3 regions of the Halomonas qinghailakensis genome follow, and region 2 is predicted to be linked to each of the others. Evidence: predicted binding sites of a transcription regulator. Region 2 holds the regulator's gene; each other region holds the start of a gene.
The links. The regulator PhoB, encoded in region 2, activates phosphate uptake and scavenging genes when phosphate is short. The targets are predictions, from matches to a motif close to TGTCATANNNNTGTCANA.
Positions count from the first base shown of each region.

Region 1 (11,264 bases), 400 kb from region 2:
TGATGGCGCCGAGCTGCGCTGATACTGGTGGTCAAGCGATCATAGAAGAGTGACCGATTTGTTAGCTTAGTGAGTGGGTCGTGATGAGCAAGAAAGCGCAACTCCTCTTCGGCTTGCACTAGGGCGGTTACGTCCCGTGCTACACCTATCCGAACCTCCTCTTCTTTATACCAGCGGGCAGACCATAAAATGTGTACGGTGCTACCATCCTTGCGGAGATAGCGGTTGCGGAAATCGACATGGTGCTGGCCATTCATAACCCGGACAATAGATGCTCGCGTAGCCGATAGGTCATCAGGATGCATATAGTTAGTGATTAGAGAGCCAACCAGCTCATCGGCACGGTAACCAAGTAATGACTCACAAGCATCGCTCACAAAGAGGATGTGACTATCCCCGTCGACCACGAAGACCGTGTCCAGCATCAAATGAACCAGCTTTGGATAGAGCGCTTGTAGGTCGACAGGCATAGGTTAATGTCTATTATATCGCTCGAGTAGCAGTGAGGTTTAATTTTTATTAACGTCACTATCATTAATAGGACACAATGACTCAAAAACCAAATAATTATTTACCAGCCTATGTATTTCGCATGTGGGCGTGAATTATTTTTAAGAGTAGTTTGTAAAAGTCGCTTTTAAGAGCCGCTTTTAAGAGTAGTTGTTAAGAGCACTTTTTAAGAGCACTTTTTAAGAGTACTTGAACAGAACTTCTTTTAAGAATTGTTGTGAAGAATTGCTTTAGCGCTGCTTTGTCGTTGCTAGGTGGTGCTGTTCCATAACGTAGCTTGGGCGATTAAAACAGATTTAGCAGCTGCCCAAGGGTTTCCATGCCCCGTTCGCTCCGCGCTGTCCATGGATGGCCGTAGCTTAAGCGTACGCAGTGCCGGAACTGTTGGGTGGCCGAAAAGATGGGGCCTGGGGCTAAGCTAACGCCATGGTCGCGCGCCATGTTAAATAAGCGCAGCGAATCCACTTGCTCAGGAAACTCTACCCACAAAAAATAGCCGCCAGCAGGGCGGGTAATACGCGTTTGGGTGGGGAAGTGGCGATCTGCAGACGCTAGCATGCTGCCTTGTTGGGCTTCTAGCGCATGGCGAAGCTTACGTAAGTGGCGGTCATAGCCACCGTGCTGTAAATAATCGGCAATGGCTGCTTGGGCGGGAATGGAAGGCGAGATGGTCGTCATTAACTTCAGTCGTGAAATGGCTTCTGCGTAGCGTCCGCCTGCTACCCAGCCAACACGATAGCCAGGCGCCAAGCATTTCGAGAAAGAGCTACAGTGGATAACTAGCCCCTCCTCATCAAACGCTTTTACCGGAGCAGGAGGGGAGCTACCAAAGGTCAGCTCGGCATACACATCATCTTCTAACATGGGAACTTGATGCTGCTTTAATAGCTGATACAGCGCCTGTTTTCGTTCCTTGCTTAGACTGGCACCGAGTGGGTTTTGCAGATGGCTCATAAACCAGCAGGCTTTAATAGGCAATGCTTCCAGGCGTTCTGCCAATATCTCTAGATCAATGCCCTCCCGTGGGTGAACCGGAATTTCCACCGCTCGCAGCTTCAGCCGTTCCAACACTTGTAAGCTGGCATAAAACGCCGGTGACTCAATCGCTACAAGGTCTCCCGGCTGGGTTACGCACTGTAGGGCTAAGTTAAGGGCCTCCATTGCGCCATTGGTAATCACCAGCTCTTCCATCGGTAGTTGAATACCGCCTAGCATGTAGCGCAAGGCAATCTGTCGACACAGATCGATATGTCCAGTGGTCATATCAGCCACCACTTGCTGAGGCGAAAGTGCTCGTAGCCCCCGTGTCATGCTGGTGCTAAGACGCGACAGCGGGAAAAGTTCGGGGCTTGGAAAGGCGGACCCAAAGGGCACCGTTCGGTCATCCTGCAGTGAGTCGAGTACCGAAAATACGAGCTCACTGACCTCTACTTCCGCTGGGTCGGTGGGTTGCAACGTCATCCGTGGTTCACCCAGCAGGCGCCGAGCATGTTCACGAACAAAATAGCCTGAGCGCGCCCGCGCTGTGATGAGCCCGCGATTTTCCAGGAGGTAGTAAGCCTGAAACACCGTCGACGGGCTGATCCCGTGGCGGTGGCTGGCCTGGCGAACAGACGGGATCCGCTCGCCAGGGCCAAGCACGCCCTGGCGGATCAGCGTGGCTATCTCATCAGCAAATTGTTCATAACGTTTCATGGTGTAAACCATCGTCGATGCGTTGAGTAGAGCAGAGCGTCAATATACGCCATTACAGTGAGGCTCTCTGCCGTTGGGGGAGGCCACTGTGGCGCATGTAAGAAACTTAAAACAGGCTCACGTCTATTAAAAAAAAGCATATCAGCAGCGGGGTTGCTAGTGGGCAATCCTTAAACTGATACGCACTATTTCTCTAAAACTGCGCCTGTTTGTAGTGCCGCTTAGTGGGGATAGTAGTGGTGAATCATCGGCGACGCCCCTCGATCGTATAGACCTCTATTCTCTCCTTTTTGGATATCGGTATGACGCAACGCATTCCACTGCAAAACCTGACCACAGACCCTTCGGTTAGTCACCATACGCCATCCTCTCAGCCATCTCATGCTCAGCCATCTAGCTATCAGCCACCTCATCGTAGTAAGCCCCCTAAGCTTGGGCATGTGTACGTGCGAGAGATAGGTGGTTTTTTTCAGCGCATTCGGCGGCGCTCGAATTGGTTGCTAATGGCGCTGTATTTTGGCTTGCCATGGGTCAACTGGGGGGATCGGCCGCTGGTATGGTTCGATCTTTCTGCACAAGAGTTTCATCTGTTTGCGGCGACGTTTTATCCACAAGACTTTATCTTACTCACCTGGATCTTAGTGCTGTGCGCGTTTGGCCTGTTTTTGATCACAGTAGCGGCTGGCCGAGTGTGGTGTGGCTATAGCTGCCCGCAAAGTGTTTGGACTTTTTTGTTTATTTGGTTTGAGCATCGCTTGGAAGGGCCGCGGCACCGGCGCATACGCCGTGATAAGGCACCACGTACGCTGGATACGCTGTGGCGTAAGACAGCTAAACATACCGCTTGGCTGCTAATTGCTTTGGCAACAGGGGCCACCTTCGTCGGTTATTTCACGCCGATTAGAGCGTTGGTGGTGGATTTTATCAGCCTAAATGCGCACCCCTGGGCGCTATTTTGGATCGGCTTCTTCACGGTTTTTACGTACTTAAATGCTGGCTGGCTGCGCCATCAAGTATGTCTTCATATGTGTCCTTACTCGCGCTTTCAGTCAGCGATGTTCGACGCTAATACGCTGATCGTGTCTTATGATGCTGCCCGTGGTGAGCCGCGTCGCAATCATCTCCAGGGCAATCATCTCCAGGGCAATCATCTTAAGAACAATCATCTCCATAAGGGTATTGAAACAACCCGGGTTGGCGACTGCATCGACTGTGAGCTGTGTGTTCAGGTATGCCCAACAGGTATCGATATTCGTGATGGGTTGCAGTATGAATGCATTGGCTGTGCTGCGTGTATTGATGCCTGTGACAGCGTAATGGCACGTATTAATAAACCGCTTGGCCTTGTGCGATATACCACAGAGCGGGCGTTGTCAGGTAAAACCACCCGTTTTTGGCGTCCGCAGCTAATTGCTTACGCGGTAGCACTGCTCTCCATGGTGGTACTGCTCGTTAGTTTCTTGAACGCGCGAGTACCTATCGACGTGGACATTGTGCGGGATCGGCAAACGCTGTTTGAAGGCACGGCAGATGGGCGGGTCATTAATTATTACAACGTAACGCTACGTAATCACGATAGCCAGCCGCATCGTTATGCGCTATCAGCCGCGGGTCTGCCAGGCTTGCGTTTACAAGGAGTGGAAACCATTGAGGTAGAAGCTAACAAAACCCGCCACTTACGCATTGCACTGACCGTAGAAGAGGACACCCTTAGGCTGCCCAGCCACTCTATTGAGCTACACTTTGTCGCTTTAGACGACCCGTCGATAACAAGCTCCAACGAAACACGCTTCCTAGGGCCTCAAAGAGAATAACTGTTTCCTGAGAACGCTCCCTCTGGGGGGCTTTTCATGTGGATATTGAAAGGTCTGATCTTTGTATCAAATAGTTACGCTTTAAAAATGGCAACTTATTTCATTATCAGAGACTATACGCATATGTAAAATACTTTTACTCATAAATCATCGTGACTTTACTCAAGGCAGATCATGGTTATAGCAAACTTATATGCGCTTAATGATTTCCCTGTAGGGTGCATGGTGACCGACTATAAACGTCGGATTCTCTATAGTAATCGCTATCTCGAGCAATATCACGGTTATTCAACGGATGAAGTAGTGGATATTGATCTGTTTACGCTATTAAGCAGAGCGTCACAGATTATGTATGACACTTATATAGTGCCTATTTTGGTACGTGAAAAACGGTGCGAAGAAATCCGTCTTTCTATGGTGACCCGCTCTAATAGCGTACTACCCATTGTGGTTAGTGTACGTTGTGGTGATAGCGACAATGAACGACTTTTTTGGAGTATTAGTAGTGCTAGCCGCTCTGAACAACTGTTTGAAGAGCTGACAGAAACCAAACAACTGCTAGAGCAAAAAGTTTCTTTGCTGCGTACCATATCAGACACTGACCAGTTGACAGGTCTACCTAATCGCACTGCCTTGACCAAACATCTTGACCAGAAAATCGTTGCTTCCAAGAAAGATGGCATGGCATTTGCGCTTGCGTTTGTTGATCTTGATGGATTCAAAGAGGTTAATGATCGCTACGGTCACCATATGGGCGATAAAATACTCCAGCTAGTCGCTAAGCGATTGGCCAGTAACCTCAGAAGTGATGACTTAATTGCCCGCTTTGGTGGTGATGAGTTTGTGATTTTTTTAAATAGCAGCTTTAGTGCCAGTTTAGTAGAAGAAGCACTTTCTCGGCTGATCAGTAAGTTAGCGGAACCTTTTGATATCGATTCTGTGCTTTTACAGCTCTCGGCCAGTATTGGCGTTACGCTATATCCACAGTCGAAAGACGTTGAGCCAGACCAGCTAATCCGTCAGGCTGACCAAGCGATGTATCAAGCAAAACTTGCTGGTAAGAATCAGATATGTCTATTCAATGTCGATAATGAGCAAGTTCAAAAAGGTAAGCAATCAGAGTTATGTGCCATTAGGGCAGCAATGGAGGCTGATCAGTTTGAGCTTTACTATCAGCCTAAAATTAACATGCTGACAGGTAAAGTGTTGGGAGCCGAAGCGCTTATTCGTTGGAATCATCCTAGTCAGGGACTAAGAGCACCCGCTAGCTTTTTGCCTGTGCTCACTAATACCTCTACGGGTATACAATTGGGGCGGTGGGTTATTAATAGCGCGCTTTGTCAGCTTCAGGAATGGCTTCAGCAGGGTTTGAATTTCCATGTGAGTGTTAATATTGATGGGTATCACTTACAGCATTCCCAGTTTCTTCACGATTTAAGCAGCCTACTAGCAGGCTTCCCCAACTTACCTAAACAGCGACTTGAGCTTGAAGTGCTGGAAACAAGCACTATCGAGGACGTCAGTCATGTTTACTCGGTGTTAACTGCCTGTCGTATGATGGGAATTCGTATCTCATTAGATGACTTTGGGACCGGTTACTCCTCATTAAGCCACCTAAGAGACCTATCGGTCGATACACTTAAAATCGACCGTAGTTTTGTACAAAACATGCTAACTAGCGTTGGCGACCTTGCCATTCTAAAGGGCGTTATTGGTTTTGCAGGCGCGTTCGAATGTGACTTGGTCGCAGAAGGTGTTGAAACTCTTCAACATAGTCAGCAGCTTATTGAACTAGGCTGTGAATGTGGACAAGGATATTTTATTGCCCGCCCGATGACAGCGACCGCTTTTAAAAAATGGATCGAAGAGTGGGAGAATGGGGGGTTTCAACGAAAGTTTAAACATTCAGGTGTTTGAGTTCGATAGCATGAGATTAATTTTTTGAGATAGTTTAGTGAAGTATTTTAATCTAAAATTAGCGATAATTTTATTAAGCGATGTTGCTAAAAGATGTTAAAGGTTCTTGGAAGGTTTTTTGAAGATTTTTGGAAGGTTTTTAAAAAACAGTAGATTTGTTAGAAGAAAGTAGAGGCATTTACGTGTTGACGAAAGAAAGAGTCATTGAAAGAAATAATGTAAAAATTATTGGGTCTGGCAGTAAAACACTAATGTTAGCCCATGGTTTTGGCTGTGATCAAAATGTGTGGCAGCACCTCATTCCACAATTACAAGAGCACTATACGCTGGTGCTTTTTGATTATGTGGGATCAGGCCAATCGCAAATTTCGGCCTTCAGCGAATCGCGCTACTGTGCCCTGGAAGGCTATGCACAGGATGTGACCGACATCTGTGAAGCGTTAGATCTGACTGAGGTGCATTTTGTTGGTCATTCAGTTAGTTGCAACATTGGCCTATTAGCGACCATTGCTCAGCCAGAACGATTCTCCAGTCAGATTATGATCTGCCCTTCACCGTGTTTTCTAAATATGCCGCCAGATTACTATGGCGGCTTTGAGCGAGCAGATCTTGAAGAGCTTATTGAACTGATGGATCGAAATTATATGGGCTGGGCCAATTATCTGGCGCCTCTCATTATGGGGGCCGAGAGCTCTCAGCAATTAATTGGAGAGCTTTCTAGTAGTTTCTGCTCTACCGACCCGGTGGTGGCTAAATCGTTTGCGCGCGCCACTTTTTTCTCAGACTATCGCCATTTACTGTCTCAAACGGCACATCCCTCTTTAGTGCTGCAAAGTGAGATAGACTCCTTGGCAAATCCAGAGGTTGGTCATTACCTACATGCCCATTTACCTGATAGCACGCTGCGGATAATGGCAAGCGAAGGGCATTGCATTCACATGACCCATCCAGACCGCGTCGTTCGAGAAATTAACGCTTGGCTAGGTGGATGATGTTACTTAATCGTCGTTACTCTTATGCTTCGTCGTTACTCTTGAGCGTTAACGTAAAGGTAGTGCCTTCTTGGTTATTACTTTCAACCTGGACGTCGCCTTGATGCCACTGTGCAATAGAGCGAACAATGGCTAGCCCTAAGCCGCCTGAACCTGCCACGCCGCTTCGCGCTGGGTCGCAGCGATAGAACCGCTCAAACACTCTTGGCAAGTCTTCTGGTGGTATCGCGGGGCCATGATTATGAATGCGTAACTCGATTTGGCCTTCAACGCTGGTGGTAGAGATGCTGATAGGGGTTCCTGAGCGCCCATAGCGCAGGGCATTAGCGATTAGATTGGCTAAGGCTGTGCGCAGTAGGTCACGGTTGGCAACCACGCTACCGTGGCTGTGGTTCACTAGCGAGCGATCATCATCCTCTGCCATGCCCTCGAAGTAATCACATAGCTGAGTGACTAACTCACCGAGGTCGACTTGCTCACAGGGTAGGGTATGTGAAGGGCTTTCGGTACGTGCTAGGAACAGCAGGCTATCGATCATTCTTGATAAGCGCTCATACTCTTCGATATTCGATTCCAGCACCTGACGATACTCCGCATCACTTCTGTCCCGGCGCAGGGTATGTTGTGTCTGTCCTAGCAAGTTGGTTAAGGGGGTTCGCAGTTCGTGTGCCATATCTGCAGAGTGGCGTGAGAGCTGCGAAAACCCTTCTTCTAATCGATCGAGCATTCGATTCAGGCCTTGGCTGAGACGGCTGATTTCCTCGGTTTCGCCAGCCACACTTAGGCGATGATTCAGTTGGCGAATGTCAATGCGTGCCGCCTGTTCAGCTAAGCGTCGCAGCGGTTGAAGCCCCTGTCGGCTGACGCCCCAGCCAAGTAAAAATGCCAGTAAGGCGCCGACGATTAATGCAATCCATAGCTTGAACTGGTAGGCAGCGAGCATCTGATTACGCTCATTAAGTAACTTACCTGCGACCAGTGTTAATGGCTGGCCATTTTGTTCAAGGGTGTGCCATGCCAGTCTTGCTGGTATTAACCCGGACGTATCATTAAAGCGGACGGTCGTCGTCATCGGTAGATCCGGCACAGGCAGATTGCTTGGGTTAACCTCAATCAATACCTGTCCCTGGTTATCAATTACCCACAGTAAGCTGTCGTGATTGCCCAGCATGTTGGCATAGAGTCGAGGGCGTTGGTGAAGCATCGCAATACTTTCACCATCGTAGAGCAGCGCTTCCATGCGCTCTAGGCGGCCATGCAGCATTTGGTCATCACGCCAGGCAATCTCACGAGTCAGCGAATGGTAGAGATAAGTGCCGATACTGCCCAGCAGTAGCACGCTGACCAGGGCAAAAAGTAGCGATAAGCGCGTTGCTAACGAGTTCAGCGTTGGCATTAAGAACGCTCCTCAAGCACATAACCCATGCCGCGCTCGGTGTGGATGAGTTTAGTGGGAAAGGGGTCATCGAGTTTAGCGCGAAGTCGCCGGATAGCCACTTCGACGACGTTGGTATCGCTGTCAAAATTCATTTGCCACACCCGAGAAGCAATATAGGTGCGTGATAGCACTTCACCTTCTCGGTCGAGAAACAGCTCTAAAAGCGCAAATTCTTTGTTGGTGAGTGCAAGTCGTTCGCCTTGACGGGTAACGCGGCGGCGCAAAACATCCATCTCTAAATCGGCGACGCGAAAGTGCTCTCTTTCGCGAGGTGGGCTGCGGCGTAACAGTGTGCGCACGCGGGCTAGCAGTTCGACAAATGAGAAGGGCTTGACCAAGTAGTCGTCTGCACCTAATTCCAGCCCTTTAACGCGATACTCCACGGCATCGCGGGCGGTCAAAAATAGCACTGGTACTTGGCTGCGGCGGCGGATCAGTGGTAGCAACTGCCAGCCATCAAGGCCGGGCAGCATGACATCAAGAATGATCAGGTCGAATTCGTCCTCTTCAATGTAATGCTGCGCATCGTATCCATCGCGTGCTATCTCAACGGCATAACCTGATTCACCTAGCCCTCTGCTCAGGTAATCAGCGGTTTTTTGTTCGTCTTCTACTACCAGGATACGCATGCCGTGTCCCCGCGAAATCGACACAGAGTAGCCGGATCGGACGCTTTTTCACATTACAAATCTGTAATGCTGCCGTCAGGTGTTTGACGAGGTCGAGCTGTCAGGATGATGCCATCACTTGATAAGGAGACTTTCATGACATCACGACGTGCTCGCCTGCCCCTGCTTGGTGCTGTCTTGTTGGCCGGTAGCGTGCTTGCCGATACCGGGCCGCTACAGCAGCAGACGCTGTCGCTAGATCTGGCTAATCGCTTAGTGAATGCCACCTTGGAAGCGTGCCATGCCGATGGCCGTACAGCCGTGGTCGCTGCGGTAGACCGTGGTGGCAACCTGGTGGCTTTGCAACGCGATGACAACATCGGCCCCCACAACACGGTGGCCGCCCAACGCAAAGCATTTACGTCTTTGTCGACCGGCAGTACCAGCCGCGCGTTATCTGAGCATGCTCGCCAAGACCCTGAGTCGGCCAACCTAAACACGTTGGATGAATTGCTGCTATTGGGTGGCGGTGTGCCGCTCAGAGTCGAGGGTGAGCTGATTGGTGCCCTTGGCGTTGCCGGAGCAGGTGGTTCTGCCATTGACGAAGGCTGTGCCCTGACGGCTATCGACAGCGTAATACCCCAGTAAATCCCATAAAGATCGCTCTTTACCTATCACCCTAAAAGGATGTTTTTTTATGAAACTATTGTCTGCCCTGTTTGCCGGTATGGTTTTTAGCAGCGTTGCTGCCACTGCACTGGCGGCTGATAACCCGCTAAGCGTTCATGTCCTCAATATCCAGAACGGCCAGCCATCCCCCGGCGTTGATGTTGAACTTGAACGACATACCGATGGGGGCTGGGAGTCACTGGCAACAGCAACTACCGACGATGCAGGTCGTGTGTCAGCCCTTTATCCCACTGATGAGGCATTCTTGCCAGGTACTTACCGTGTGACGTTTGAAACCGGTGAATGGTTTGAAGCACACGACACCGCTACGTTCTTCCCCAATGTACCAGTGCCTTTCGAAGTAGAAGATGCTGACCAGCATTACCACATTCCACTGCTGCTTAGCCCTTACGGCTACTCAACGTACCGCGGTAACTAATTAAGCATCGATGAACCCCCTGGTTTATTCGTGAGCACATCTTTTTAGATGTTCCATTTATTTGTTGCTTAAGTAAAACGAGAGAGAATGAATCATGAAAGTACTTAACATCGTCGCTGCCATCGCTCTTGCACTGGTCTCTGGTGTTGCGTTAGCAGAGCGGGGTTCTGGTGAAGATAATCAGATCGCCTATCCTGAATCGACGTCTCAACAGCAAAGCGGTGCTGATGGGCATAACGCATTTGTTGATCTGTCAGCCAGAAATCGTTAAGCGTTAGCGTAGCTTGAATAACTGTCTGTGTTAGTTCATTAGCATAGCGGCCTCTTTTATAGTGGCCGCTATGCGGCCATTCAGTCACCGCCTTTTCTTTAGCTGTCTCCTCATTCCTTGCTCTCCTCGTCCCTCATCCCTCGCTATTCTCGGTTTTTTTGTCTTTCTGCGCGGCTTTGTTTTTTAGTTTATGTTTCTCTCTTTGCGTGTAAGCAACAAAAAATAACCATTTTGGCCATTTCTATATGGCGGTCGCGTTGTGCCGAAACAAAGCCCGGCAGTAAGCTCCAAACCCAGGCTTGTATGGCCTGCAGGCTAAAAACAATTACTAAAAAAACGTCAGGAGAAACGCAATGTTCAAGAAAACCGCTATTGCCGCATCTGTCATTATGATGTCGATCACGACGGCGCAAGCTGAAAGCACCTATCGCATTGGTATTACCCAAAACAACGTCGGTGTTGATAGTTACCAAACTACCTATGAGAGTGCCTTTGAAGCTGCTGCAGAGAGCGTTGGCAATGTAGATATTGTTGTGCTGGATGCTGGCGGCGATGTCGCGCGTCAGATTGGCCAGATGCAGGATCTTATTCAGCAGCGTGTCGACGCCATTATTATTTGGCCAACCAATGGGCAGGCTGTTATCCCTGCCATTCGCCAAGCGCATAACGCAGGTATTCCGGTGGTCGTCACCAACTCTAAAATTGCTGAAGCGGGACTTGAGTTCATCGCTGCCTTCTCTGGCCCAGACAATGTCCAGCAAGGTATTTCCTCTGCTGAGATGATGTGTGATGCCTTGGGTGGAGAAGGACAAATCGTACAGATTGCCGGCCAACCCGGTTATACCACGGCCATGGAGCGTGCGGCCGGTTTTGAAGAGCGCCTCGCTGAAGCGTGTCCAGGTGTTGAGTTA
Region 1 is NZ_CP096973.1:2,102,652-2,113,915, forward strand. Features, by position in the region: gene M0220_RS09900 (diguanylate cyclase domain-containing protein) at 1-470, opposite strand, end outside; gene mapR (GntR family transcriptional regulator MpaR) at 796-2,205, opposite strand; gene ccoG (cytochrome c oxidase accessory protein CcoG) at 2,508-4,019, shown strand; gene M0220_RS09915 (GGDEF and EAL domain-containing protein) at 4,194-5,936, shown strand; gene M0220_RS09920 (alpha/beta fold hydrolase) at 6,119-6,928, shown strand; gene M0220_RS09925 (heavy metal sensor histidine kinase) at 6,951-8,324, opposite strand; gene M0220_RS09930 (heavy metal response regulator transcription factor) at 8,324-8,995, opposite strand; gene M0220_RS09935 (GlcG/HbpS family heme-binding protein) at 9,131-9,622, shown strand; gene uraH (hydroxyisourate hydrolase) at 9,672-10,082, shown strand; gene M0220_RS09945 (hypothetical protein) at 10,177-10,353, shown strand; gene M0220_RS09950 (sugar ABC transporter substrate-binding protein) at 10,707-11,264, shown strand, end outside.
Region 1: a site for PhoB is predicted at 9,094-9,111, ahead of M0220_RS09930 (heavy metal response regulator transcription factor). Genes of this name have one in related genera too.

Region 2 (11,264 bases):
GACCATTACCGTGGTACGCGCGACATTACGTCTCATCGCTAATGGCCTATCTGCTATAACGCTAGCCCAACCTATTTGTTACCTTAAGGTTGTTTGGCTTACCTAGTGTTATCAAGATTAAGCATAAGCCTTGTTAAGAAACAAGGCTCCTACAAGGAATACGACCATGCTGACCCGCGCACTCTGGCTAACGGCTCTCCTCTCTAGCAGCGTCTCTTTTGCATCGGCTCACGACGTTCAAACCGACCAGTTAAGGATTGTTCACCCTTTTGCCACACCAACTCCTCCTGGCGTGGTAAACGGTGCCGCTTATCTGGATATTACAGCTCGTACAGAACCCGTCACACTAGTTGGTGCGCAGTCACCTGTGAGTGACAGTGTTGAGCTGCATGACATGCAAATGGATGGCGATATGATGACAATGCGCCATGTCAGCGCCATTGAAATCGCTAAAGATGAAACACTGACGATGCGCCCGGGTGGCGGCTATCACCTGATGTTAATGGGCTTACACCAGCCACTGGTAGAGGGTGAGCGTTTTCCCATTACGTTAGAGTTTGCTCAACAAGACGACATTGAAATAGAGGTTTGGGTACAAGATGCCCAGCAAGGAAGCACAGATGCTGATCACCATCATCAGCATTAATAACCACAGCGTGCCGTTGCCCTGAGCGGTGCCACCATATAAAAGCCCCATAGAAGTGGGGCTTTATTAATAAACACGCGTGCTTTACCTCATAAATTTAGCCGTCACACTGGTTACCAGCGTGTACTGCTCCCCTCTTCACGATTTAGCTCTTCAGCACGATAACCTGATCTAGCTTTAGACTCTTCATCATCTTTGCTATTACGGCTAGAAGGAGAGTAGATCAGCGTATTTTCGTTATCGTTGATTAAATCCTTAGCTGAATAGCTCGCAGGACCCGAGGTATTGCGCGATTCAGGCTGAATAATTTCTTGATTATCAGCGCGTTCCTGATTCAGCTCTATAGAAGATTGCGCAAATGCCATTGGGCTAGTGATTAGACCAAACAACAAACCTACAACAGCTGCTTTTTTAATGAATGATGTCAACAACATACCTAAAACTCCTTGACCACCTACTACATGGAGTAACCGACAGGCTAATAATACGAGATACCTTTTTGTCAGTCACCAAGCACTATATTTGAATATATTAGCTCTAAGCACTCACTATAACTCAGGCATTAACAAGGCAATAGGGTATGAACCCCCTTTCAATTACCAATAAAATGTGAGCTACACACAAAAATTAATCTACGCAAAAAATTAGACCCCACCGAGGTGGGGTCTTGAGCGCTCTTACTGATCGCGATGTGCACTGCTGGCTTCCTATCCATTTGAGGGACTCCAACCTTGGAATTAACCCTAACCAGCGTGATAATCGTCGAATAATTCAATCCTTGAATTTAAGAGCATCCGTGCAATGAAACATCCGTGTTGCTAAATGGCTCATCCATAAGAATAAGAGCTATACTGACTTTAGAAAATATCAGTTACTAAAGTTAATACTAGACGGATAAGTCTTACATGCCACTATTTTCTTCTGGCAATTCTTCCGTGCTGTCATAGCCAGCATCTGAATCACCATGATCCGTTGAGCTTGGCTCCATGTCACTGGCGTTATCGCCTTCGTCATGGGTCAAATCTTGTTTGTCATAGTTACCTGTACCAGTTGTACTTTCGGTTTGGGACTCGACGGGCTGTTCATCTGGAGAAATATTATTCGCTGGGTCTGCTGGCTCTTGAGCGAATGCCGCAGGGCTAGCAACTAGACCGAACGCTACACTTAAAATACCAGCTTTCTTGAGTAGTTCCTTGGACATCATATTCCATCTCCTCGATCGCTGTTCAATACTGCTTAAATGGTAAGAAAGATTGCCTTTCGGCTTACCAATTCCTGTGATGTTCTCTCTTACCCATATACTTGCATTCGTTATGCCAAAAGCCAAAAAAAACAATAATATTTTTAATAAACAAAAACTTAAGGAAAAAAAAGAGGCGCAAGCACAACATAAGTCTTTCGAAATAAGGGGGGCAAACTGGTTAGAAATGGCACATGAGCATTATGTATCCATACTTATATGACAGCATGGCACACTTATACAATATTTGTATTTACAAGCCCTATGTCAGGCTATGCTCGTTTTCAACAACCCGGGAGGAGGGAAAAACACAGCGAAAGAGGGCTCCTTCGCCAGGATGGGATTCAATGTGTAGCAGTGCATCATGTCTTAGTAGTACATGCTTCACAATCGCAAGGCCAAGGCCCGTGCCACCCGTTGCTGTACTACGCCCTTTATCAACACGGTAAAAGCGCTCTGTTAGGCGTGGAATATGAACCGGGTCTATCCCTTCACCGTCATCATCAACGTCAATGCAGGCGCCACCATTCGGTAGCGTTTTCCAGCGAAGCGTTATCTGACTACCTGTTGGGGTATACCGCACAGCGTTAAAGGCAAGGTTAGAAACAGCACTATGCAGCTCTTGTTCGCTACCAATGAGCCGCGCGTCGCTCTCAAGCACAACATGAACACTGTGTTGTTGATTAGAAAGTGCAAGCGCATCGCGGCGGATACTATCGAGTAACGGTCCTACCGCTAGCGGTTGGTGATCCTCTCCCCCTTGATCAATTTCTAACCGCGAAAGTAGCAGCAAATCATTGACCAAATTTTGCATGCGTTTAGTCTGCTCTTCCATCTGGCCAATCCCGCGACCTAACCGCGGCGGCAACTGATCTTTCAGCTCGCCGTAGGTTTCTAAATACCCCGTTAACACTGTAAGCGGGGTACGTAGCTCATGGGAAACGTTCGCCACAAAGTCACGACGCATCTGCTCTAAACGATGGAGGCGGGTAATATCTCGCGCCATTACTAAGCGTTCATCATCGCCATAAAGGGTAATTTGATATTGAAGGATGCGCCGTTCATCGATGGGCGACGTCAAGGTTAGCGGCTCACCGTACTTACACGCGTTAAAATAGCTGATAAATCTTGGGTCACGAAGCAGGTTGGTAATGTGCTGGCCACGGTCATGAGCCGTTTGTAGGCCCAGCATTTCTGTCGCTGCGCTGTTCCACCACTCTAGGTCACCATGCCGGTCCAACATAACCACGCTATCACGCATTGCTTCAGATGATTCCTGAATACGTGCCAACGTCGCGCGTAAGCGGTTCTGGGTAATCCGTTGGCTTTTTTGATAGCGATACAAGCGATCAAATAGCTCACCCCATATCCCGTTCGCTGCAGGGGGTTCATCATGGGGATGAAGCGTTAACCATTTAAATAGCGCACGTAGTTGACGTAAATGGTAGCCAAGACAAACGGTAAGGCCCGCCGCTAGACCGATGCCTGGAACTGCCACCAGCCACCCTAGGAAAAGGCCTAGCATTGCCCACAAAACAAAGCGCCACAGTTCTCGGCTCCACAAACGCACGGTTACACCCGGGCAGAGAAGCGGTATCCAGTGCCACGCACCGTTTGAATAAGGTTTTGGTGGGCTTCCCCGAGGGCCTTGCGTAAACGACGAATGTGGACGTCTACGGTACGCTCTTCAACATACACGTTACCGCCCCACACTTGATCAAGTAACTGGCTACGTGTGTACGCGCGTTCTTGGTGGGTCATAAAGAACTGCAGCAAACGGTACTCTGTCGGCCCCATTTCCAATGCTTTGCCATAAGCGCTCACCCGATGGCTGACAGGGTCTAAAAGCAAGCCATTGATTTCGATAGGATCTTCGACGCCACGAGGCGTAGTACGGCGTAACACTGCTTTTAAGCGCGCTACCAGCTCACGGGGCGAAAAAGGTTTGGTGATATAGTCATCAGCGCCAGCTTCAAGCCCTTGAATCTTATTATCCTCTTCGCCTTTGGCGGTTAGCATGATTATAGGCACTTCTGCTGTCGCTTCTTCACGCTTCAAACGCCTTGCCAGTTCAATACCACTGGTACCGGGCATCATCCAATCCAGCAAAAGTAGATCTGGCTGATGGTCAACCATCATGGCGTGGGCATCCTGGGCGTTATCCGCTTCAAGTACGCGATAGTCAGCCATTTCAAGCGCCACGGCGATCATTTCGCGGATAGGCGCTTCATCATCGACAATCAAAACGGTCTTGGCGGTCATTCCAGGGGCCTCACGGTGTTCAATGAAAACTGGTTCGAAAGAACAGTTCAACAAAACAGTTCAGTGACATGTCAATGACGATAACACCATGACTTGATGACAATTCTATGACAAAGACGATATTTAGCCAGTGATTGGCCACCAACTCAGTACTATTCCTGCAAAAATCAATAAGCCAGACCAGTGATTGTTTAGAAATGCTTGGAAACAGCGGTCACGCTCACGGCCAGCAATTAGCCGCTGTTGGTGGGCAAACGTAGCGGCCATCCCCGTTAACCCAAGCCAGAAAAACCCTCCCAAACCAACGCGTATTCCCACCCATGCAAGTAGCAACAATGTCGCTGCTTGCAGCACACCAATGATAAAGCGGTCAGCACTACCGAACAGCACCGCGGTAGATTTAATGCCAATTTTAAGGTCATCGTCGCGGTCGACCATGGCGTATTGGGTATCGTAAGCCACTGTCCATAAAACGTTCGCACTAAACAACAGCCACGCTTCAAACGGAACGTACCCCAATACTGCACCGAATGCCATGGGGATTGCCCAAGAAAACGCCGCTCCCAAAAACACTTGTGGGAAGTGGGTATACCGCTTCATAAAGGGGTAAATAAACGCTAAAACAACACCGCCGATTGAAAGCAGCACCGTAAACCAGTTGGTCAGCAACACTAAAATGAAAGCGGCGGCAACCAGCGCGATAAACAGTAGCTGCGCTTCGGTTTCACTGATACGCCCAGTGGCTAATGGGCGATGCTTAGTGCGCTTTACATGGCCATCAAAGTGACGGTCAGCGTAATCATTGACCACGCAGCCCGCGGCACGCATCACATACACACCAGCAATAAAAATTAGCAGCACATTACGCTCAGGCACACCATCAGCCGCTATCCAAAGCGCCCATAACGTTGGCCACATCAGTAGCCAGGTGCCAATCGGGCGATCTAAGCGCATTAAATGTAAAAAATCTGCCACTCGGGCCCATCCCGTTGGCCGCAACAGAGAACGATCCATGCTTACCTCTCAAAAAGAATACGCTGGCACTAGCCTAGCGCGAAGGCAGGTCAAGATCATCTGCCATGCTTGATAAAAAGTATTCCTGTACCAATAGCGACAGTCCGCTGTGCTGAAACACTGAGCGCCGCCCCCATACACTGTCTGCCAATAGCGCAGACTGTTCGACGACAAAACGTGGCTGATGGCGGGTAGCGTAAAGCGGTCCACGCACTAGATCGGGCTGTCGAAACAACCAACTGCCTAACGAGCGCTCGCCCAGCCCTTCCAAGCCTTTGCCTTGTAACTGGCTAAGTGGCGCTACCGAGCGCGCAACCACCCAAGGTTTATTTCCCACACACAGTGCCACTTCCCTTAGCCAGGCATAGCGTCGCGGGGCAATGCCCAGCGCCAGCGCTTCATCACGCAGAGGAAACCCAACCGTTTGGCGCAGCAGTTGCACCCGAAACGCCTTGGTGTCGCCTGCGACGGTTAGCCGTGTTGTCAAGGAATCCTTCGAGGCTACCCACTGCCACCACGGGGCGCTCATCCCAGGACGAGCCGCCGCAACGGGTAGCCAATGAGTAAATAGTCGATGAGTAACGAGTTGGTGAGGGACTAGAGAGGCTTGCCGAAAAGTAGGGGCGTTCACCAGGGTCTCCGAGGCGGTCAATACATATAGAGCTAGTGTAACATGGTGACCATACTGGCTTTTGTTCCACCGACTTTTGGTGACTGCATGCCCGCAATCGATAAACAACTACTGTCCAACTCACATTCAGCGCTGATTATTATTGGCACTGGCATGGCGGGGATTGGCCTTGCACGAGCCTTGCGCCGGCAAGGCGATACACGCACCATTACCCTCATCAGCGCGGATAGCGGCGATGATTACAGTAAACCGCTGCTCTCCACCGGCTTTGCGAAGCGCTTAACGCCCGACCAGCTGGCACAGCGCAGCGCCCGCGACGTTGCCGAAGAGCTTAATGCCGAGCTAATTACCCACACCCAGGTCGTACACCTGCATGTGGATAACCAGCGCATAGTACTCAGTAACGGTCATCAGCTTCACTACGATGACCTTGTACTAGCGACTGGCGCGGCGCCACGTACACCCTTTAGCGTGCCGGAAAACGTCGCCAAACGGTGCTTTACGGTGAACGATTTAGACGAGTATCGCCGCTTTTATGATGCCTTGGCGACAGCGCCTGCACGGGTAGCAATTGTGGGGGCTGGCTTGGTGGGCTGTGAATTCGCTAATGACTTATATGCTGGCGGCCATCAAGTCACCCTTATTGCGCCAGAGCGCGCGCCGCTGCCACGTCTACTGCCCGAACCGTTAGGCCAAGCACTGGGTAACGCTTTTCAAGCAGCAGGTATTCAGCTTGCTTTAGGGCGCACCCTACAAACACTGACGCTTAACCCCGACAATGCCCTATCGCTGCACCTTGATAATGGCGACCACTATGTTGCCGACATAGCGTTACTGGCCACCGGCTTAACGCCGCGCAGCGAGCTTGCAGAAGCTGCCGGGCTGGCGGTGTCCCGCAGCGGCATCATGGTTGACCGCCAATTACGCACCTCGCAACCCCACATATTTGCGCTAGGCGATGTGGCTTGCGTTGAGGACGTAAATGCAATGTACGTGCAGCCCTTGCAAGCGTGCATAAAAGCGCTGACATCGACACTTACCGGAAAGCCAACCAGCGTCAGCTTTGGCGCATGGCCTGTGATAGTAAAAACGCCCTTACTACCCGTTGTTGCCTACCCACCTGCAACCACGCCAGCACAGTGGCAAATTGAGGGAGAAGGGAACGAAATGACAGCCATTGCTGAAAATAAAGACGGACGTTTGATTGGATTTGCGTTGACAGGTGGCTGCGTGAGAAGGAAAGTGGAGCTTTCCAGAACGGCCCCTGCGCTGCTAGGCTGATTCTCGCCGCATTTACGGCTAAGCTGAAAAAGCTAACCAGCTGAGCAATGCTGCTAATAACATCGATGAACTTACGCTTGATTTTCACATAGGGAGATACCTTTATGCGCAAACCTGAACTCGCCGCCGCCATTGCTGAAAGCGCTGATCTATCCAAAGACAAAGCAGGTCAAGTGCTCAACGTTATCTTGGACGAAATCACCAATAGCGTGGCCAAAGGTGAAGATGTCGCTCTCATTGGTTTTGGAACGTTTACCGTGCGCGAACGTGCTGCACGTACTGGCAAAAATCCACAAACTGGCGCGCCACTGCAGATTCCTGCCAGCAAAAACGTTGCGTTTAAGCCAGGCAAAGCGCTTAAGGACGCCGTTTCCTAATGAAACTCAAGCTGACGCTGTGGCTACTGAGCTTACTGCTTAAAAGAGCCCTGCGACGCAAACCGCGCTTTAGGGAACAACTTGAGCGAATGCGCGGTCTGGACTGGGGTGTTGCCACGGAAGACCTAAGCATTGCACGGTATTATCGAATGTCACCAAAAGGCATCACTACCGGCAAAGGCTTGCCCGTTGACCTAGACCTTGAGCTTCGTTTCCGCGATCAAGATACCGCGTTAAAAATACTCAAGAAACCTACACAACAGGCCTTTCTCGACGGTATGCTAGCCGGTGAAGTTCGCCTAGTGGGCGACTCTGCTGATATGAACAAGCTACAGAAGCTACTGAAAAATATGTAATAAACAGCCCGCCACCTTAAAGTGGCGGGCTTTTTTCTTCCTTTCTTTTTGTTTACCACTCAGCGTGTAAAGCATTGCCCAACCGGGCGGTGATATAAGCGTGTACCGCCAAGGTGCTGTATTGATGCGGGTTGGGGCGAGTTTGTCCGCCCACTCACCTATAAAGCCGGCTGGGCGGGGAGTGTCAGTAAACGTGAGGGAGAACACTGTCATTGATAACAGCAGGTAAAGACAAGCACAGGCCATTCCCTCTATACTAATTATTAAACTAAAGTCTAAAAAAGAGAACGCTAAGAGCCTCTATGCCGATATCCTTGCCTTTGCGGCGTCTTTGGACCCTAGATAAGTTCGCCTATAGCCTGCGCGTGTTTATCGCGTTCAGTGGGGCGTTGCTATTTAGTGGTTTTGCGGGTGACATCGCGCTGGTGATTCCGCTATTTTTGGGCATTATTGCGAGCGCTCTTTCTGAAACCGATGACAGCTGGCAGGGACGCTTACAAGCACTACTAGTCACCCTTGCTTGCTTTGCTTCAGCCTCGTTTATCGTTCAGTGGCTTTTCCCATGGCCGTGGTTGTTTGCAGTAGGGCTAGCAGTTTCTACCTTCACTTTGATTATGCTGGGTGCCATTGGCCAACGATACGCCACCATTGCCTCGGGCACATTAATCCTATCGATCTATTCGATGATCAACATTGAACAGCACGGTGGCGTTGACGAAGACGTGGCTGCCCGACAATGGCTGTTGCTTGCCGGGGCAGCGTGGTACGGATTTATTTCGATCTTATGGTGCGCCTTTTTTTCGCGTCAACCGGTTAAGCAAAGCATGGCCAGGGTATATAAAGCGCTAGGTGAATTTTTAATATTGAAGTCGGCGCTGTTTGAACCTGTTCGTGGGGTAGACCTGGAAGCCCGTCGTGTGGCACTAGCTCGACAAAACGGCAAGGTGGTCGATGCCCTCAACCAGGCAAAAGAGATGATTTTCCGCCGCTTAGAAGGCCAGCGTGGCAGCCGCAAACTGAACCGCTATCTACAGGTCTATTTTATCGCCCAGGATATTCACGAACGGGCAAGTTCTACTCACTACCCTTATAGCGCACTCACTGAAGCTTTTTTCCACCACGATGTCCTCTTTCGTTGCCAACGACTTTTAGACCAGCAAGGACGAGCCTGCCGACAGCTAGCCAAGTCGCTGCTACTTAACCGCCCCTTTGGTCATGAACAGAGCGAGCAGGCACTCGCCGATCTACGTGCCTCTATCGCCAACCTAAACGAACAGGGAAAAGCAGAATGGCGTCCGCTGATGCATCCACTCAATGCGCTTGCCGACAATCTCACTACCCTGGAAGCGCAGATTGCCAGCGCCCATAACCCAGGCACCAATGATAGCCACCGTGATAGCTCTCTTTATGATCGCTCTCCGTCTAGCGTGCTAGAAGCATGGAAACGTATTCAGCTAAATTTGACGCTGAACTCTCCAACATTTCGCCATGCATTACGCCTATCGATTGCACTATTAGTGGGTTATGGACTGCTCCAGTGGCTCGACCCAGAACAGGGGTTTTGGATTTTGCTAACCACACTATTTGTCTGCCGTCCTAACTTTGCCACCACGCGGCGCTTTCTCTCCCAGCGTATTCTGGGCACCGTGCTTGGCTTAATTGCCGGCTGGGCGTCGATTAGCCTATTCCCCCAGGCCAGCATTCAAAGCATGATTGCAGTGGCAGCGGGAGTCTCATTTTTTGCCAACCGTGAAAAGCATTATGTGATCGCCACCGCCTCTATCACCCTCCTAGTGTTATGTAGCTTCAACCAAGTGGGTGATGGCTTTAATCTGATTTGGCCGCGCCTTTTTGATACCTTGATCGGTTCACTAATTGCAGGGCTGGCAGTATTTTTTATTCTCCCCGATTGGCAAGGCCGCAAACTGTATCGAGAAGCGGCCAATGTGCTCGTCAACCATCGCCGCTATTTGGATGAAATAGTGCATCAGTACGAGGATGGGAAACAAGACGATTTGGCTTACCGGTTAGCCCGCCGCAATGCCCATAATGCCGATGCCGCACTGTCAACGCTGCTTACCAATATGCTCCACGAGCCAGGCCACTACCGTAAACAAGATGCAGACAACGGCCTACGCTTTCTGGTGCTCTCTAATACGCTGCTGAGCCATTTATCTGCCCTCGGTGCCCATCGTCACCAGTTAGCAGACGATGAAGATGATGCCGCCCTCATGCCACTTGCTAAACGTATCAGCAAGCTGATGGGGCAACTCGCAGAACAGCTTGATAAGCGCCAGCCTGTTACTCCGCTGGCCGATCACGTCAACGACCTCCTGGCACAGCTGGAGCAGAATGCCGTTGACGCATTAGATAAGAAAACTCAGGATGAACAAGGCCTAAAGGAAAATGAAAAAGCCGTGGCGCTTTACCGCCCCATACAAAGTCAGCTCCGCCTGATTGCAGCACAGCTAGGCCCACTTGGTGAAGCCGCCAACCGGTTAACTGACGACCCAGTAGAGAATCACTCTAACGCGAGCACCGCTGCTTAGCGCTGCATCACGCCCTACACTTGCCCATAGCGGCCGGCGGCTTCGCCGAGCCAGCGCCGTACTAAGACAGCAGTGACTTCAGCATTGCCTTGAAGCGCCTGAGCAAGGGCGGTGACACGCTCTAGCTGGTCGGCATCACGCTCAAGATCAGCAATTTTCATCTGGGCCAGGCCGGTTTGACGGGTGCCGAGCACTTCCCCAGGGCCACGAATTTCTAAGTCTTTTTCGGCAATACGGAAACCGTCGGTGGTTTCACGCATGACGCCCAGGCGCTCCCGAGAACTTTTTGATAGCGGCGGATGGTAAAGCAATACGCAGAAGCTTTCCGTGCTGCCGCGCCCTACTCGGCCGCGCAGCTGGTGCAGTTGAGAAAGCCCCAGGCGTTCCGGGTTTTCGATAATCATCAGGCTGGCATTGGGTACGTCCACACCCACTTCAATCACCGTGGTGGCTACCAACAGGTCGAGCTCGCCCGTTTTAAAGGCCTCCATCACCTCAACTTTTTCACTGGCCTTCATACGACCGTGAATCAGACCAATCGCGAGTTCAGACAGCGCCTGGGTTAGTTCATCACGGGTGACTTCGGCGGCCTGACACTGCAGCACCTCAGACTCTTCAATCAGCGTACACACCCAATAGGCTTGACGGCCATCGCTACAGGCATTACGGATGCGCTCAACCACTTCAGGCCGCCGCTCGTCAGACACCACCACCGTTTTAACCGGCGTACGCCCTGGCGGCAGCTCATCAATCACCGACACGTCTAAATCAGCATAAGCGCTCATAGCCAGAGTGCGGGGAATTGGCGTCGCGGTCATGATCAGTTGGTGTGGTGTTAGCCCGCCCGCTTCGCCTTTCTCACGCAGTGCTAGGCGCTGATGGACGCCAAAACGGTGCTGCTCATCAAT
Region 2 is NZ_CP096973.1:1,702,704-1,713,967, reverse strand. Features, by position in the region: gene cysZ (sulfate transporter CysZ) at 1-42, shown strand, start outside; gene M0220_RS08090 (copper chaperone PCu(A)C) at 167-646, shown strand; gene M0220_RS08085 (hypothetical protein) at 760-1,080, opposite strand; gene M0220_RS08080 (hypothetical protein) at 1,548-1,850, opposite strand; gene phoR (phosphate regulon sensor histidine kinase PhoR) at 2,149-3,456, opposite strand; gene phoB (phosphate regulon transcriptional regulator PhoB) at 3,459-4,148, opposite strand; gene ubiA (4-hydroxybenzoate octaprenyltransferase) at 4,272-5,162, opposite strand; gene M0220_RS08060 (chorismate--pyruvate lyase family protein) at 5,197-5,793, opposite strand; gene M0220_RS08055 (NAD(P)/FAD-dependent oxidoreductase) at 5,881-7,074, shown strand; gene M0220_RS08050 (HU family DNA-binding protein) at 7,179-7,451, shown strand; gene M0220_RS08045 (hypothetical protein) at 7,451-7,807, shown strand; gene yccS (YccS family putative transporter) at 8,110-10,356, shown strand; gene recG (ATP-dependent DNA helicase RecG) at 10,371-11,264, opposite strand, start outside.

Region 3 (9,603 bases), 870 kb from region 2:
GATTACTTTTCAGAAGAATATAACAGCTCAAAAACGAGAAAGGAAAAACAATACCTGCAATGGTGTGCAAAGAATAAGCTATTTATTAACGACCTAAATGATGTCTGCGATTTTGAAATATCCCATCAGGATGTTCTTGCTCTTCCTTCTTTCTCTCAATCCATAAACTCAACACTCACTATGCATGAAGAGCTAGCGTATCATGGCAACTTTGATGAAATAAAAAATGACTACTGCTACGCACGCTACTTGTTTTTTACTGCCCACAGCATACCTGATGAAGAACATCACTTCTATAACTCAACATATCGACATGTTGACGACATGTCTCACTCGATAAACAACCTAAAAATCAGTCATTATAAAACGTCATTCCGGATACTTTATTCATTATTCGACAAAATCGCTTATTTATTAAGTCGATTTTTTGATCTCAACGATATAAAAGATGACAACATGATAAGTATTGACAACCTATTTAGAGACTTCAAGTCAAGTAACTGGAGAAAAAATTGGAAGCCAAATAAAAAGCTAGGGACTAGCGACAATCATTTCATTCATGCTTTATTTTATATATTAAAAGATATTCGCGACGTTAAAGACACTTCATCTGTTTCAAAGTGGATAGACCCAGACGCTAAGGCATTTTCTGAAATTAGGAATGCCATGGAGCATAGGTCACTTAAAATAGTAGATGATTTCGGCTATGAGCTAACGACCCCACATAACAGTTATCATGATAGTGAATTAGAAAAGCTTAATCTAGAAATTAAAAAAACAAGAGAGCAGTTACACCCCCCCTTGCCCCCTGAAGAATCCAAAACACTAGAATCCGACCTGAAAAAGCTCGAATCGGATCTTTATGAAAAGAAAAAATTAAGCTCACATTCTCTATTAATACCTATGAGTCAATTTGAGTCCCGGCTAATGACGCTAATAAAACTGGCAAGAAACTCAATCATTTATCTATCGCTATCCATCCACTTCGAAGAAAAAAAGCGCCCTAATAATAAGATATACTTGCCAATGGGCGTCCCATTAAAAGATTAATCAAAGATAAGGCGGGCTGCACCGCCTTATCTTAGTATTGAGTCCGTTCTCAGCTTCATAATTCAGACCTCGGCATAACGACCCTGGTCATGATCTTGCCCATTTCCTCCTGCGTCGTTTCAATCTTGCTGAGAACAGCAAGGACTGTTGACTGGCCGAACTGAGCCGTGCGCACGTCATCGGTAAGCCATAGCTTCAATAGGCCACCCAAGCGGCCAAGGTCGCCGTTGATCCGGGCCAGTTCTCGTACCTGCTGATAATCCACCACACCAGAGATGTGATAACCCTGACCGACTTCGCGTAAGTACCGTGCAGCACTCATACCTGCTCTATTTGCTTGCGCTTCAATCAGCTCCTTCTCATCAGGCAGGCAGTACACTTTGATAGGTGTACTGCTCTTCCTCGTTATTCGTTCTGTCTTATCTTTTGCCTTAGTTCCTTGTCACCTGGCGGATAGTGGTGAACGCCTTCTAAAAGTCCTCCGGTGTCGCTCGGCCAGTCTCGGCTTGGTAGTACAGGATCATAAAAATAGCGAAAAACCCGCCTTTCGGCGGGTTTTAGCGAACAATATCAGTAAGTAAACACTCACTCCCACTCAATCGTCGCAGGCGGCTTGCTGCTCACGTCATAAGTCACCCGCGAAACCCCTTCCAACTCATTGATAATCCGGTTGGAAACCTTCTCCAGCAGCTCGTAGGGCAGGTGCGCCCAGCGGGCGGTCATGAAGTCGATGGTTTCAACGGCGCGCAGCGCGATGACCCATTCGTAGCGGCGGCCGTCGCCAACGACGCCAACCGATTTCACCGGTAGGAACACGGCGAAGGCCTGGCTGGTTTTTTCGTACCAACCGGCGGCGCGTAGTTCTTCGATGTAGATAGCGTCGGCATCGCGCAGGATGTCGGCGTACTCTTTCTTCACTTCACCCAGAATGCGCACGCCCAGGCCGGGGCCAGGGAACGGGTGGCGGTAGACCATATCGTAAGGCAGGCCGAGTTCGAGGCCGAGTTTGCGCACTTCGTCTTTAAACAGTTCGCGCAGCGGCTCGACCAGCTTGAGCTTCATGGTTTCCGGCAGGCCACCAACGTTGTGGTGGGATTTGATCACGTGGGCTTTGCCGGTTTTAGAGGCCGCGGATTCGATCACGTCCGGGTAGATAGTGCCCTGGGCCAGGAAGTCGACGCCGTCGATTTTGCTGGCTTCTTCATCGAACACGTCAATAAAAGTGTTGCCGATAATTTTGCGCTTGGCTTCCGGGTCTTTCTCGCCCGCAAGCTTGCCGAGGAACAGCTCTTCGGCGTCGACACGAATCACCTTAACGCCCATGTGCTTGGCGAAGGTTTCCATGACTTGGTCGCCTTCGTTTTTGCGTAGCAGGCCGTTATCGACGAATACACAGGTCAGCTGGTCGCCAATGGCTTTGTGCAGCAGCGCCGCCACAACCGAAGAATCAACACCACCGGAAAGGCCAAGCAATACATGGCGGTCGCCCACTTGCTCGCGTACGCGGCTTACTTGGTCTTCGATGATTTGTGCAGGCGTCCACAGTTTTTCGGCACCGCAAATATCCAGCACGAAGTGCTCAAGAATACGCTGGCCTTGCAGGGTGTGGGTCACTTCTGGGTGGAACTGTACGCCGTAGAACTGTTTCTCTTCCCAGGCCATGGCGGCAATTGGGCAGCTTGGCGTGGAAGCGGTCACGGTGAAGGTGTCAGGCACTTGGGCTACTTTATCGCCGTGGCTCATCCACACATCAAGTAATGCTTTGCCAGTGCTGGCGTCGACGTGGTCTTTAATGTCTTTGAACAGCGCGTTTTCAGCATCTATTTGAATCTGGGCGTAGCCAAATTCGCGCTGGTTGGAACCTTCCACTTTGCCGCCAAGCTGCTCGGCCATGGTCTGCATGCCGTAGCAGATACCAAACACCGGCAGGCCCATTTCGAACACGCACGCCGGTGCTCGCGGGGAATCCAACTCGGTCACGGATTCCGGGCCACCGGCCAGGATGATGCCGTTAGGGTTGTATTCGCGAATTTCTTCTTCGGTGATATCGAAGGCGCGGATTTCGGAGAATACACCGATCTCACGTACACGGCGGGCGATCAGCTGGGTGTACTGTGAGCCGAAGTCAAGAATCAGGATCTTATGGGCGTGAATGTCACTCATGGCGGGGTCTCGGTTAAGCGGTGTGGGGCCGCTGGTAAGGCCAAAAAGCAAGCGGCGAGCTGCAATGCTCGCCGCGCCATTTTACTAAACGTGCTGGTTAGCTCACCCGGTAGTTGGGAGCTTCTTTGGTGATCTGCACGTTGTGAACGTGGGATTCGTTAAAGCCAGCGCTGGTAATTTGTACAAATTCCGGCTTGGTGCGCATTTCTTGAATATCGCGGCAGCCGGTGTAGCCCATGGAAGCGCGCAGGCCACCCATCAGCTGGTGAACAATAGCGCCCATCATGCCTTTATAGGGTACGCGGCCTTCAATGCCTTCCGGCACCAGCTTCTCGGCACCTTCGGCTTTATCTTGGAAGTAGCGGTCGGCGCTGCCCTGGTTCTGAGACATGGCACCCATGGAGCCCATACCACGGTAGGCTTTATAGGTACGGCCTTGATAAAGCTCGACTTCACCCGGCGCTTCTTCGGTACCGGCTAGCAGGCCACCGACCATCACGGCGCTTGCGCCAGCAGCGATGGCTTTGGCTAAGTCGCCAGAGAAGCGAATGCCACCATCGGCGATCAGCGGAATATCAAACTCTTTCAGCGCTTCTGCCACGTTAGACACCGCGGTGATTTGCGGAACGCCAACGCCTGCCACAATACGCGTGGTGCAGATAGAACCGGGGCCAATGCCGACTTTAACGGCGTCTGCGCCCGCTTCGGCCAGCGCTTTGGCGGCAGCGGCGGTGGCGATATTGCCGCCAATGACTTGGATGTTCGGGAAGTGTTCTTTGATCCAGCGCACGCGATCGATAACGCCTTTAGAGTGACCGTGGGCGGTATCAACAATGATCACATCCACACCGGCTTCGGCCAGGGCAGCAACGCGATCAGGCGTTTCGGGGCCAGTACCAACGGCAGCACCCACCAACAGGCGGCCATCGCTATCTTTGGCAGCCATCGGGTAAGTACGGGCTTTTTCGATATCCTGGAAGGTAACCAAACCGCGCAGGTGGAACTCGTCATCGACGATCAGCATTTTCTCAATGCGGTGTTCGCGCATTTTGGCTTTGCTGGTTTCAAGGTCGGTGCCTTCTTTAACGGTCACCAACCGCTCGCGGGGAGTCATGATGTCCGCAACGCTGTCGCCGTGGTTGGGCTGGAAGCGCATATCACGCTCGGTCACAATACCCACCAGGGTTTCGCCTTCTACGACGGGGAAGCCAGAGAAGCCGTTCTCGCGCGCCATCGCCAGCAGGTCATCCAGCTTCGCCTTAGGGCTAACGGTGACCGGGTCTTTTACAATCACGCTTTCGTGCTTTTTAACCTTGCGCACTTCAGCGGCTTGCTGGCTCATGGTCATGCTCTTATGGATAATGCCGATGCCGCCTTCCTGAGCCATCGCAATTGCTAGACGCGCTTCAGTAACGGTATCCATTGCAGCGGAAAGCAGCGGGATATTGAGTGAAATATTGCGGGTCAGGCGGGTTTTGAGGCTGACATCCTTAGGCAGAACATCGGAGAAGCCGGGAACGAGGAGTACGTCATCGAACGTAAGTGCTTCTTGGGCCATACGTAGCATAGCGGCAACACCCTGATTGAAGAGGAAGTGGGGCGTGGAAAGTTAATCCGCTATTATAACGTTTGGAGGGGTGTGCCAGCAATGCGATGGGAGCATATACAAAACAAGCAGCACCACTAAAGGGAGCTGCTTGTCTTTTTCAACCTAGGCGACGTTAATCTAGCGCGCGGTCATCGGCCTCGCTGGGAAAGTCCAGATCCTCCAAACGCCCGGTCACCGCTGTGGCAATATTGGCCAAGTGGGAAGAAACCCGCTTGTAGTGGCGCGCCAACAGCGAATACGCCACGGCCTCATGAAACTCAACCGCCTCTTCTTCACCCAGCAGCGCTTCGATGAGGTCATCGCAGATTCCGCCGATGTCGCGGGTAGCTGTGATAATACGGTGAGCTTGGGCTTCGTTTGAGTCTCGTGTAGCCGCGATGAGCTCTTTAAACAGCCCAGATAAACGCTCGGAGATCTTATCCAAGGGCTTTTGATAATGATCTACGTGAAAGCCTTCACTGTAAAAAGCGCCAACTTCAAAGACATTTTTACAGTAATCGCCAATGCGCTCGGCATCTTTTGCAACGCTCATCAGCGCTAAGCAGATAGCCACATCGTGGCCGGGATTAACGGTCAGATGGCGCAACACCTTGCGGCGGATAGAGCGCTCAAGCTCGTTGACCGCCACATCACGCTGATAAAGCGGCTGCCGCACGTCTTCGGCAGGCACTGTGCTGTAAAGCACCTCGTTGGCACGTGCGAACATCCAAGCACCATGCTCCAGCATCTTGGTCAGGTCTGCGTAGGCCTGATCGATGCTGGTTTCCGAGGTAAGCGCACTATAAAGCTGTTTAAACATGGGAAACCCCTCGGTTGGCCGCGCTTAGCGCAGGCGCATGAATAATTCGGTCAATGTAATGCCGACCACCGGCACCACCAGGAATACGCCAATCAGGAACATAAAAGCGTAGCGGATCTGCTTACCAGCCAAGCGGCCATACCAGGTGGCAATGCGCAGTGGAATCACCCGTAGCGGCCACCAGATGGCGGTACCGGTTAAGTTAAAAATAACGTGAAACAGCGCCACCGTCATCGCCGCAGCGATAGGATTAGCAGTAGCCGCCAGTACGCTGGTAATCGTGGTACCCAGGTTGGCCCCCATCATAAAGGGTAGCACTCGGCGTAGGCGCACTACGCCCGCTCCCGCCAAGGGCACCATCAGGCTGCTGGTAATAGAACTCGATTGCACCAGCACCGTAGACACCACCCCAACCCCGTAGGCCCGCGCATCGGTACGGAAGAAATAGGTGCGGAAGAGGCCATCCATATGGCGCAGCAGCGCACCGCGCAGATTCTTCACCATAAAGACCAGCGCTGCGAACATCAGCAGCAGGCCTAAGCCCGCGACGAACAGGCCAGCAGCCGCCACGCTGGGCATCAGGGAGGCCCCCAGCCAATTAGCGACATCAACAATGGGAGCAGTGATTACCTTAATCGGACTACTGGGCTTGGCAACTTCCTCCAAGCCAATCAGCTCCGCTACCCAACCGGCTAGCCGTGTAAAGATGCCGTAACCATTCTCATGGAACATTCCCGTCAGCCACTCCACCGGGAAGATCAGCAGAACCGTGAGAATATTGAATAAGTCGTGCATCAGCGCCGCGGTGAACGAGCGGCGGAAGTTGCGCTTGATCCGCACGTTCGCCAGGGCCACGATGACACCGGTAACGGCGGTGCCGATATTGGCGCCCATAATGGCAAAAACAGCAGTGCCCAGGGTCATCTCGCCGCTAGCCACCAGGGTGACGATCAGCGCCGAGGTGAACGACGAGCTCTGCACGACCATGGTAACCAACACCCCTGCCATCAAGGCAATAAAGGGGTTCGCGCCAAAAGCGAAGGCGCGGGTCAGAAGGTCGCTGTCGCTACCAAAGGTACCCAGGCCCGCGCCCAGCACGTTAAGTGCGGCCAGGAACAGGTACAGGCACAGGCCGGCATAAATACCGCGTAACCACGCGGGCACCTCACGCGGCACCTCGCGAGCAAGAGCAGGACGATCGGTGGAAGGTCCGAGATTCGACATAAGTGGTCTGCCGTGTTGGTGGACAATCTATGTATGACGTTTTGATGACAGTTTTGTGTCGGCGAGCAACTTAGCACGGTTATGTGACACTTTGATGACGAATACAAAACAAAACGGTGAACATTCGCCTCACGGCTGCAAACCTAAGCACCCTGGCGAATACGTTTGCTGAGACAGGTTAGCGTATTGTCTAATGGTTGCACCCTAACACTGACTATCGCACCGCAAGCGTTGGACGACACCTGCCTCCATGACCGCCTCAAACACCGCCATCTTCTCAGTCAGCGAACTCAATCTCAAGGCCCGCAAAGCGCTAGAGCGAAACATGGGTGAGGTATGGGTGGAAGGCGAGCTTTCGAACGTTTCCCGCCCGGCCTCTGGGCATATTTACTTCACGTTGAAGGATGACCGCGCGCAAATTCGCTGTGCGCTATTTCGCCAGCGGGCAAGGTTTGTTGCCGCACCCATGCGCGATGGCGATCAGGTAAAACTACGCGGGCGCGTCTCGCTGTTCGAACCGCGCGGCGACTATCAGCTGATTGCCGAGGCCGTGCAGGCGGCAGGCTTAGGGGAGCTACTGGCGGCATATGAGCGCCTAAAAGTGCAATTGGAAAGCGAAGGCATGTTTGCCAATGCTCGTTCACTGCCCTTTCCACCCCGCAAGATTTTGATTTTAAGCTCTGCCAGCGGCGCGGCCATTCGCGATGTATTGGCGGTGCTGGCAGCGCGCTGGCCTCTGGCTGATGTCACGTTGATTCCGGTGCCCGTACAAGGTGCCGAGGCCGCCCCTGCAATGATTTCTGCACTGGGGTTATTAAACCGACAGGCACGCTTAGACCCTGACCAGGACGTGGTGCTAATTACCCGTGGCGGCGGTAGCTTAGAGGATTTGTGGGCATTTAATAACGAGCATCTGGCACGGGCGATTTTTCACTCACGCTTGCCGGTGATGTCAGCGGTGGGTCACGAAGTGGATGTCACCCTAGCGGATTTCGCTGCGGATATGCGTGCCCCTACCCCGTCAGCGGCGGCTGAGCGTTTAGTGCCTGACCAGCAAGCGCTAAAGCAGCAATTGTCACAGCTAGAAAACCGCTTACGTCGTGCCATGCAGGCACGCTTAGAACGCGATAGCCAACGGCTGGATACCTTGCGCGCCCGGCTTCGCCACCCTGGCGAGCAGCTTGACCGCCAGCGACAACACGTTACCGCCCTTTATCAACGGCTGCAGCGCGCAATGCAGCAAAGCGTTCAGCAGCAGCAAACGCGGGTCACGCAGTTAAGCAAGCGCTTAGCCAGCCAAGACATGGCACGCCTGCACCGCGCAGAGCAAGAGCGTATTAGCCAGCTACAGCGCCGTTTAGCCAGCGCTATGCAGCGGGCGTTGGAAGTACGTCAGGCACGCTTGAGTAGTGCTGCCCGTGAGCTAAATGCCATCAGCCCGCTTGCAGTATTGGGGCGCGGCTATGCCATTGCCCAGGATGAAAAGGGCCATGTTATCCGTCGGGCAGAAGACACCGTGCCAGGCCAGAAGCTCTCGCTACGGCTGGGTGAAGGCAGGCTAAACGTGGAAGTAAAACGGCGCTACAAAAAGTAGCGCCGCTTCTAACCAGCACGCTTACCGCGTCTGCGGCGTTTCGTTATGGCCGCGGTGGTAGGTTAGTGTCATTACCTTGGGTATTCCCAGAAGGCGTATTAGAACCTGCTAGCCCCGGCTGCGTGCTTGGCACCTTTGGCCTATTGGTAGCCACGCCTTCATTCACAGAAGGTTTGCTAGGCGTATGTCCACTAGTAACATCTGTCGTTGAAGGGTTCGTCGTTGAAGGGTTCGCCGTTGAAGGACTGCTATTTAAAGCACCTGTACTTGAGGCACTGATGGTTGAAGCACTTTCATCAGCAGTAGGCGTGCTATATGGCGACTCTTGCTTTTCGGCAGGCTGCTTTATTGATTCGGTTTTTTCATGAATCGCTTGCTGGGCGTTATCCACTTGCTCTTCGCCTGCATCAGCTGCTTTTTTCACCACTTGGTCGCGATACTTACCTAAGTATTCATCTTCTTTACGGGTGGATGGGCAAATGCCTGCCAACGCTGCCCCCAGTGCAAACCCTAGCGCTGCCACTACCACCGGGTGCTCTTGAATAAAGTCCGATGAGGTGTTGCTAGCTTGATGGGCACGCTCCTTTATATGGTCAAAACGTTCATGAGCCCCTTGTTGGGCATGAGAGATGGAATCGTGCATACGACCTCCCTTCTGTTGGGCTTTTTCGCTTAGATGGTGCGCTGCGCCTTTAGCACTATGGCCGATATGCTGGGCGCTCTCTTTCGCCTGCTGCAGTCGGCTGCCATTATCCTGCTCACCATTATTATGATTGTGTCCCACTCCCTGATTAGTCTCAGGGCCTTGAGGGTAAGGATTCTGAGAATAAGGGGGCTGAGAAGAATACGAGTGTTGAGCCACTGCAGCAGGCTGCCCTAAAGACTCCGAGGTAGCATGAACATTAGTTGCGTAGCGCGGTGTTTCAGCCTGTGGGTTACTTTGGCGCAACATTAACCAGCCAAGCCCAGCTCCGGTGAGCAGTACCGGCACAGGGTTTTGCTTAATGGTCGTTCCCAGGTTGGAAAAAAACTCGTTGGCACCGCCTTGGCGGAGATAGTCATAAGTGGTGTGTAGCAGTTGATCGGGCGAAAATCGCTCTTCAATTTTATGCAGCGTAGAATCAAGCCGTTCGCGCGATTGATGAATATCTTTTTCAATATCAT
Region 3 is NZ_CP096973.1:832,921-842,523, forward strand. Features, by position in the region: gene M0220_RS03900 (LA2681 family HEPN domain-containing protein) at 1-1,050, shown strand, start outside; gene traJ (conjugal transfer transcriptional regulator TraJ) at 1,106-1,429, opposite strand; gene M0220_RS17395 (hypothetical protein) at 1,521-1,574, opposite strand; gene guaA (glutamine-hydrolyzing GMP synthase) at 1,636-3,213, opposite strand; gene guaB (IMP dehydrogenase) at 3,311-4,780, opposite strand; gene M0220_RS03920 (PhoU domain-containing protein) at 4,935-5,621, opposite strand; gene M0220_RS03925 (Na/Pi symporter) at 5,646-6,845, opposite strand; gene xseA (exodeoxyribonuclease VII large subunit) at 7,096-8,439, shown strand; gene M0220_RS03935 (DUF3618 domain-containing protein) at 8,483-9,603, opposite strand, start outside.
Region 3: a site for PhoB is predicted at 6,878-6,895, ahead of M0220_RS03925 (Na/Pi symporter). Genes of this name have one in related genera too.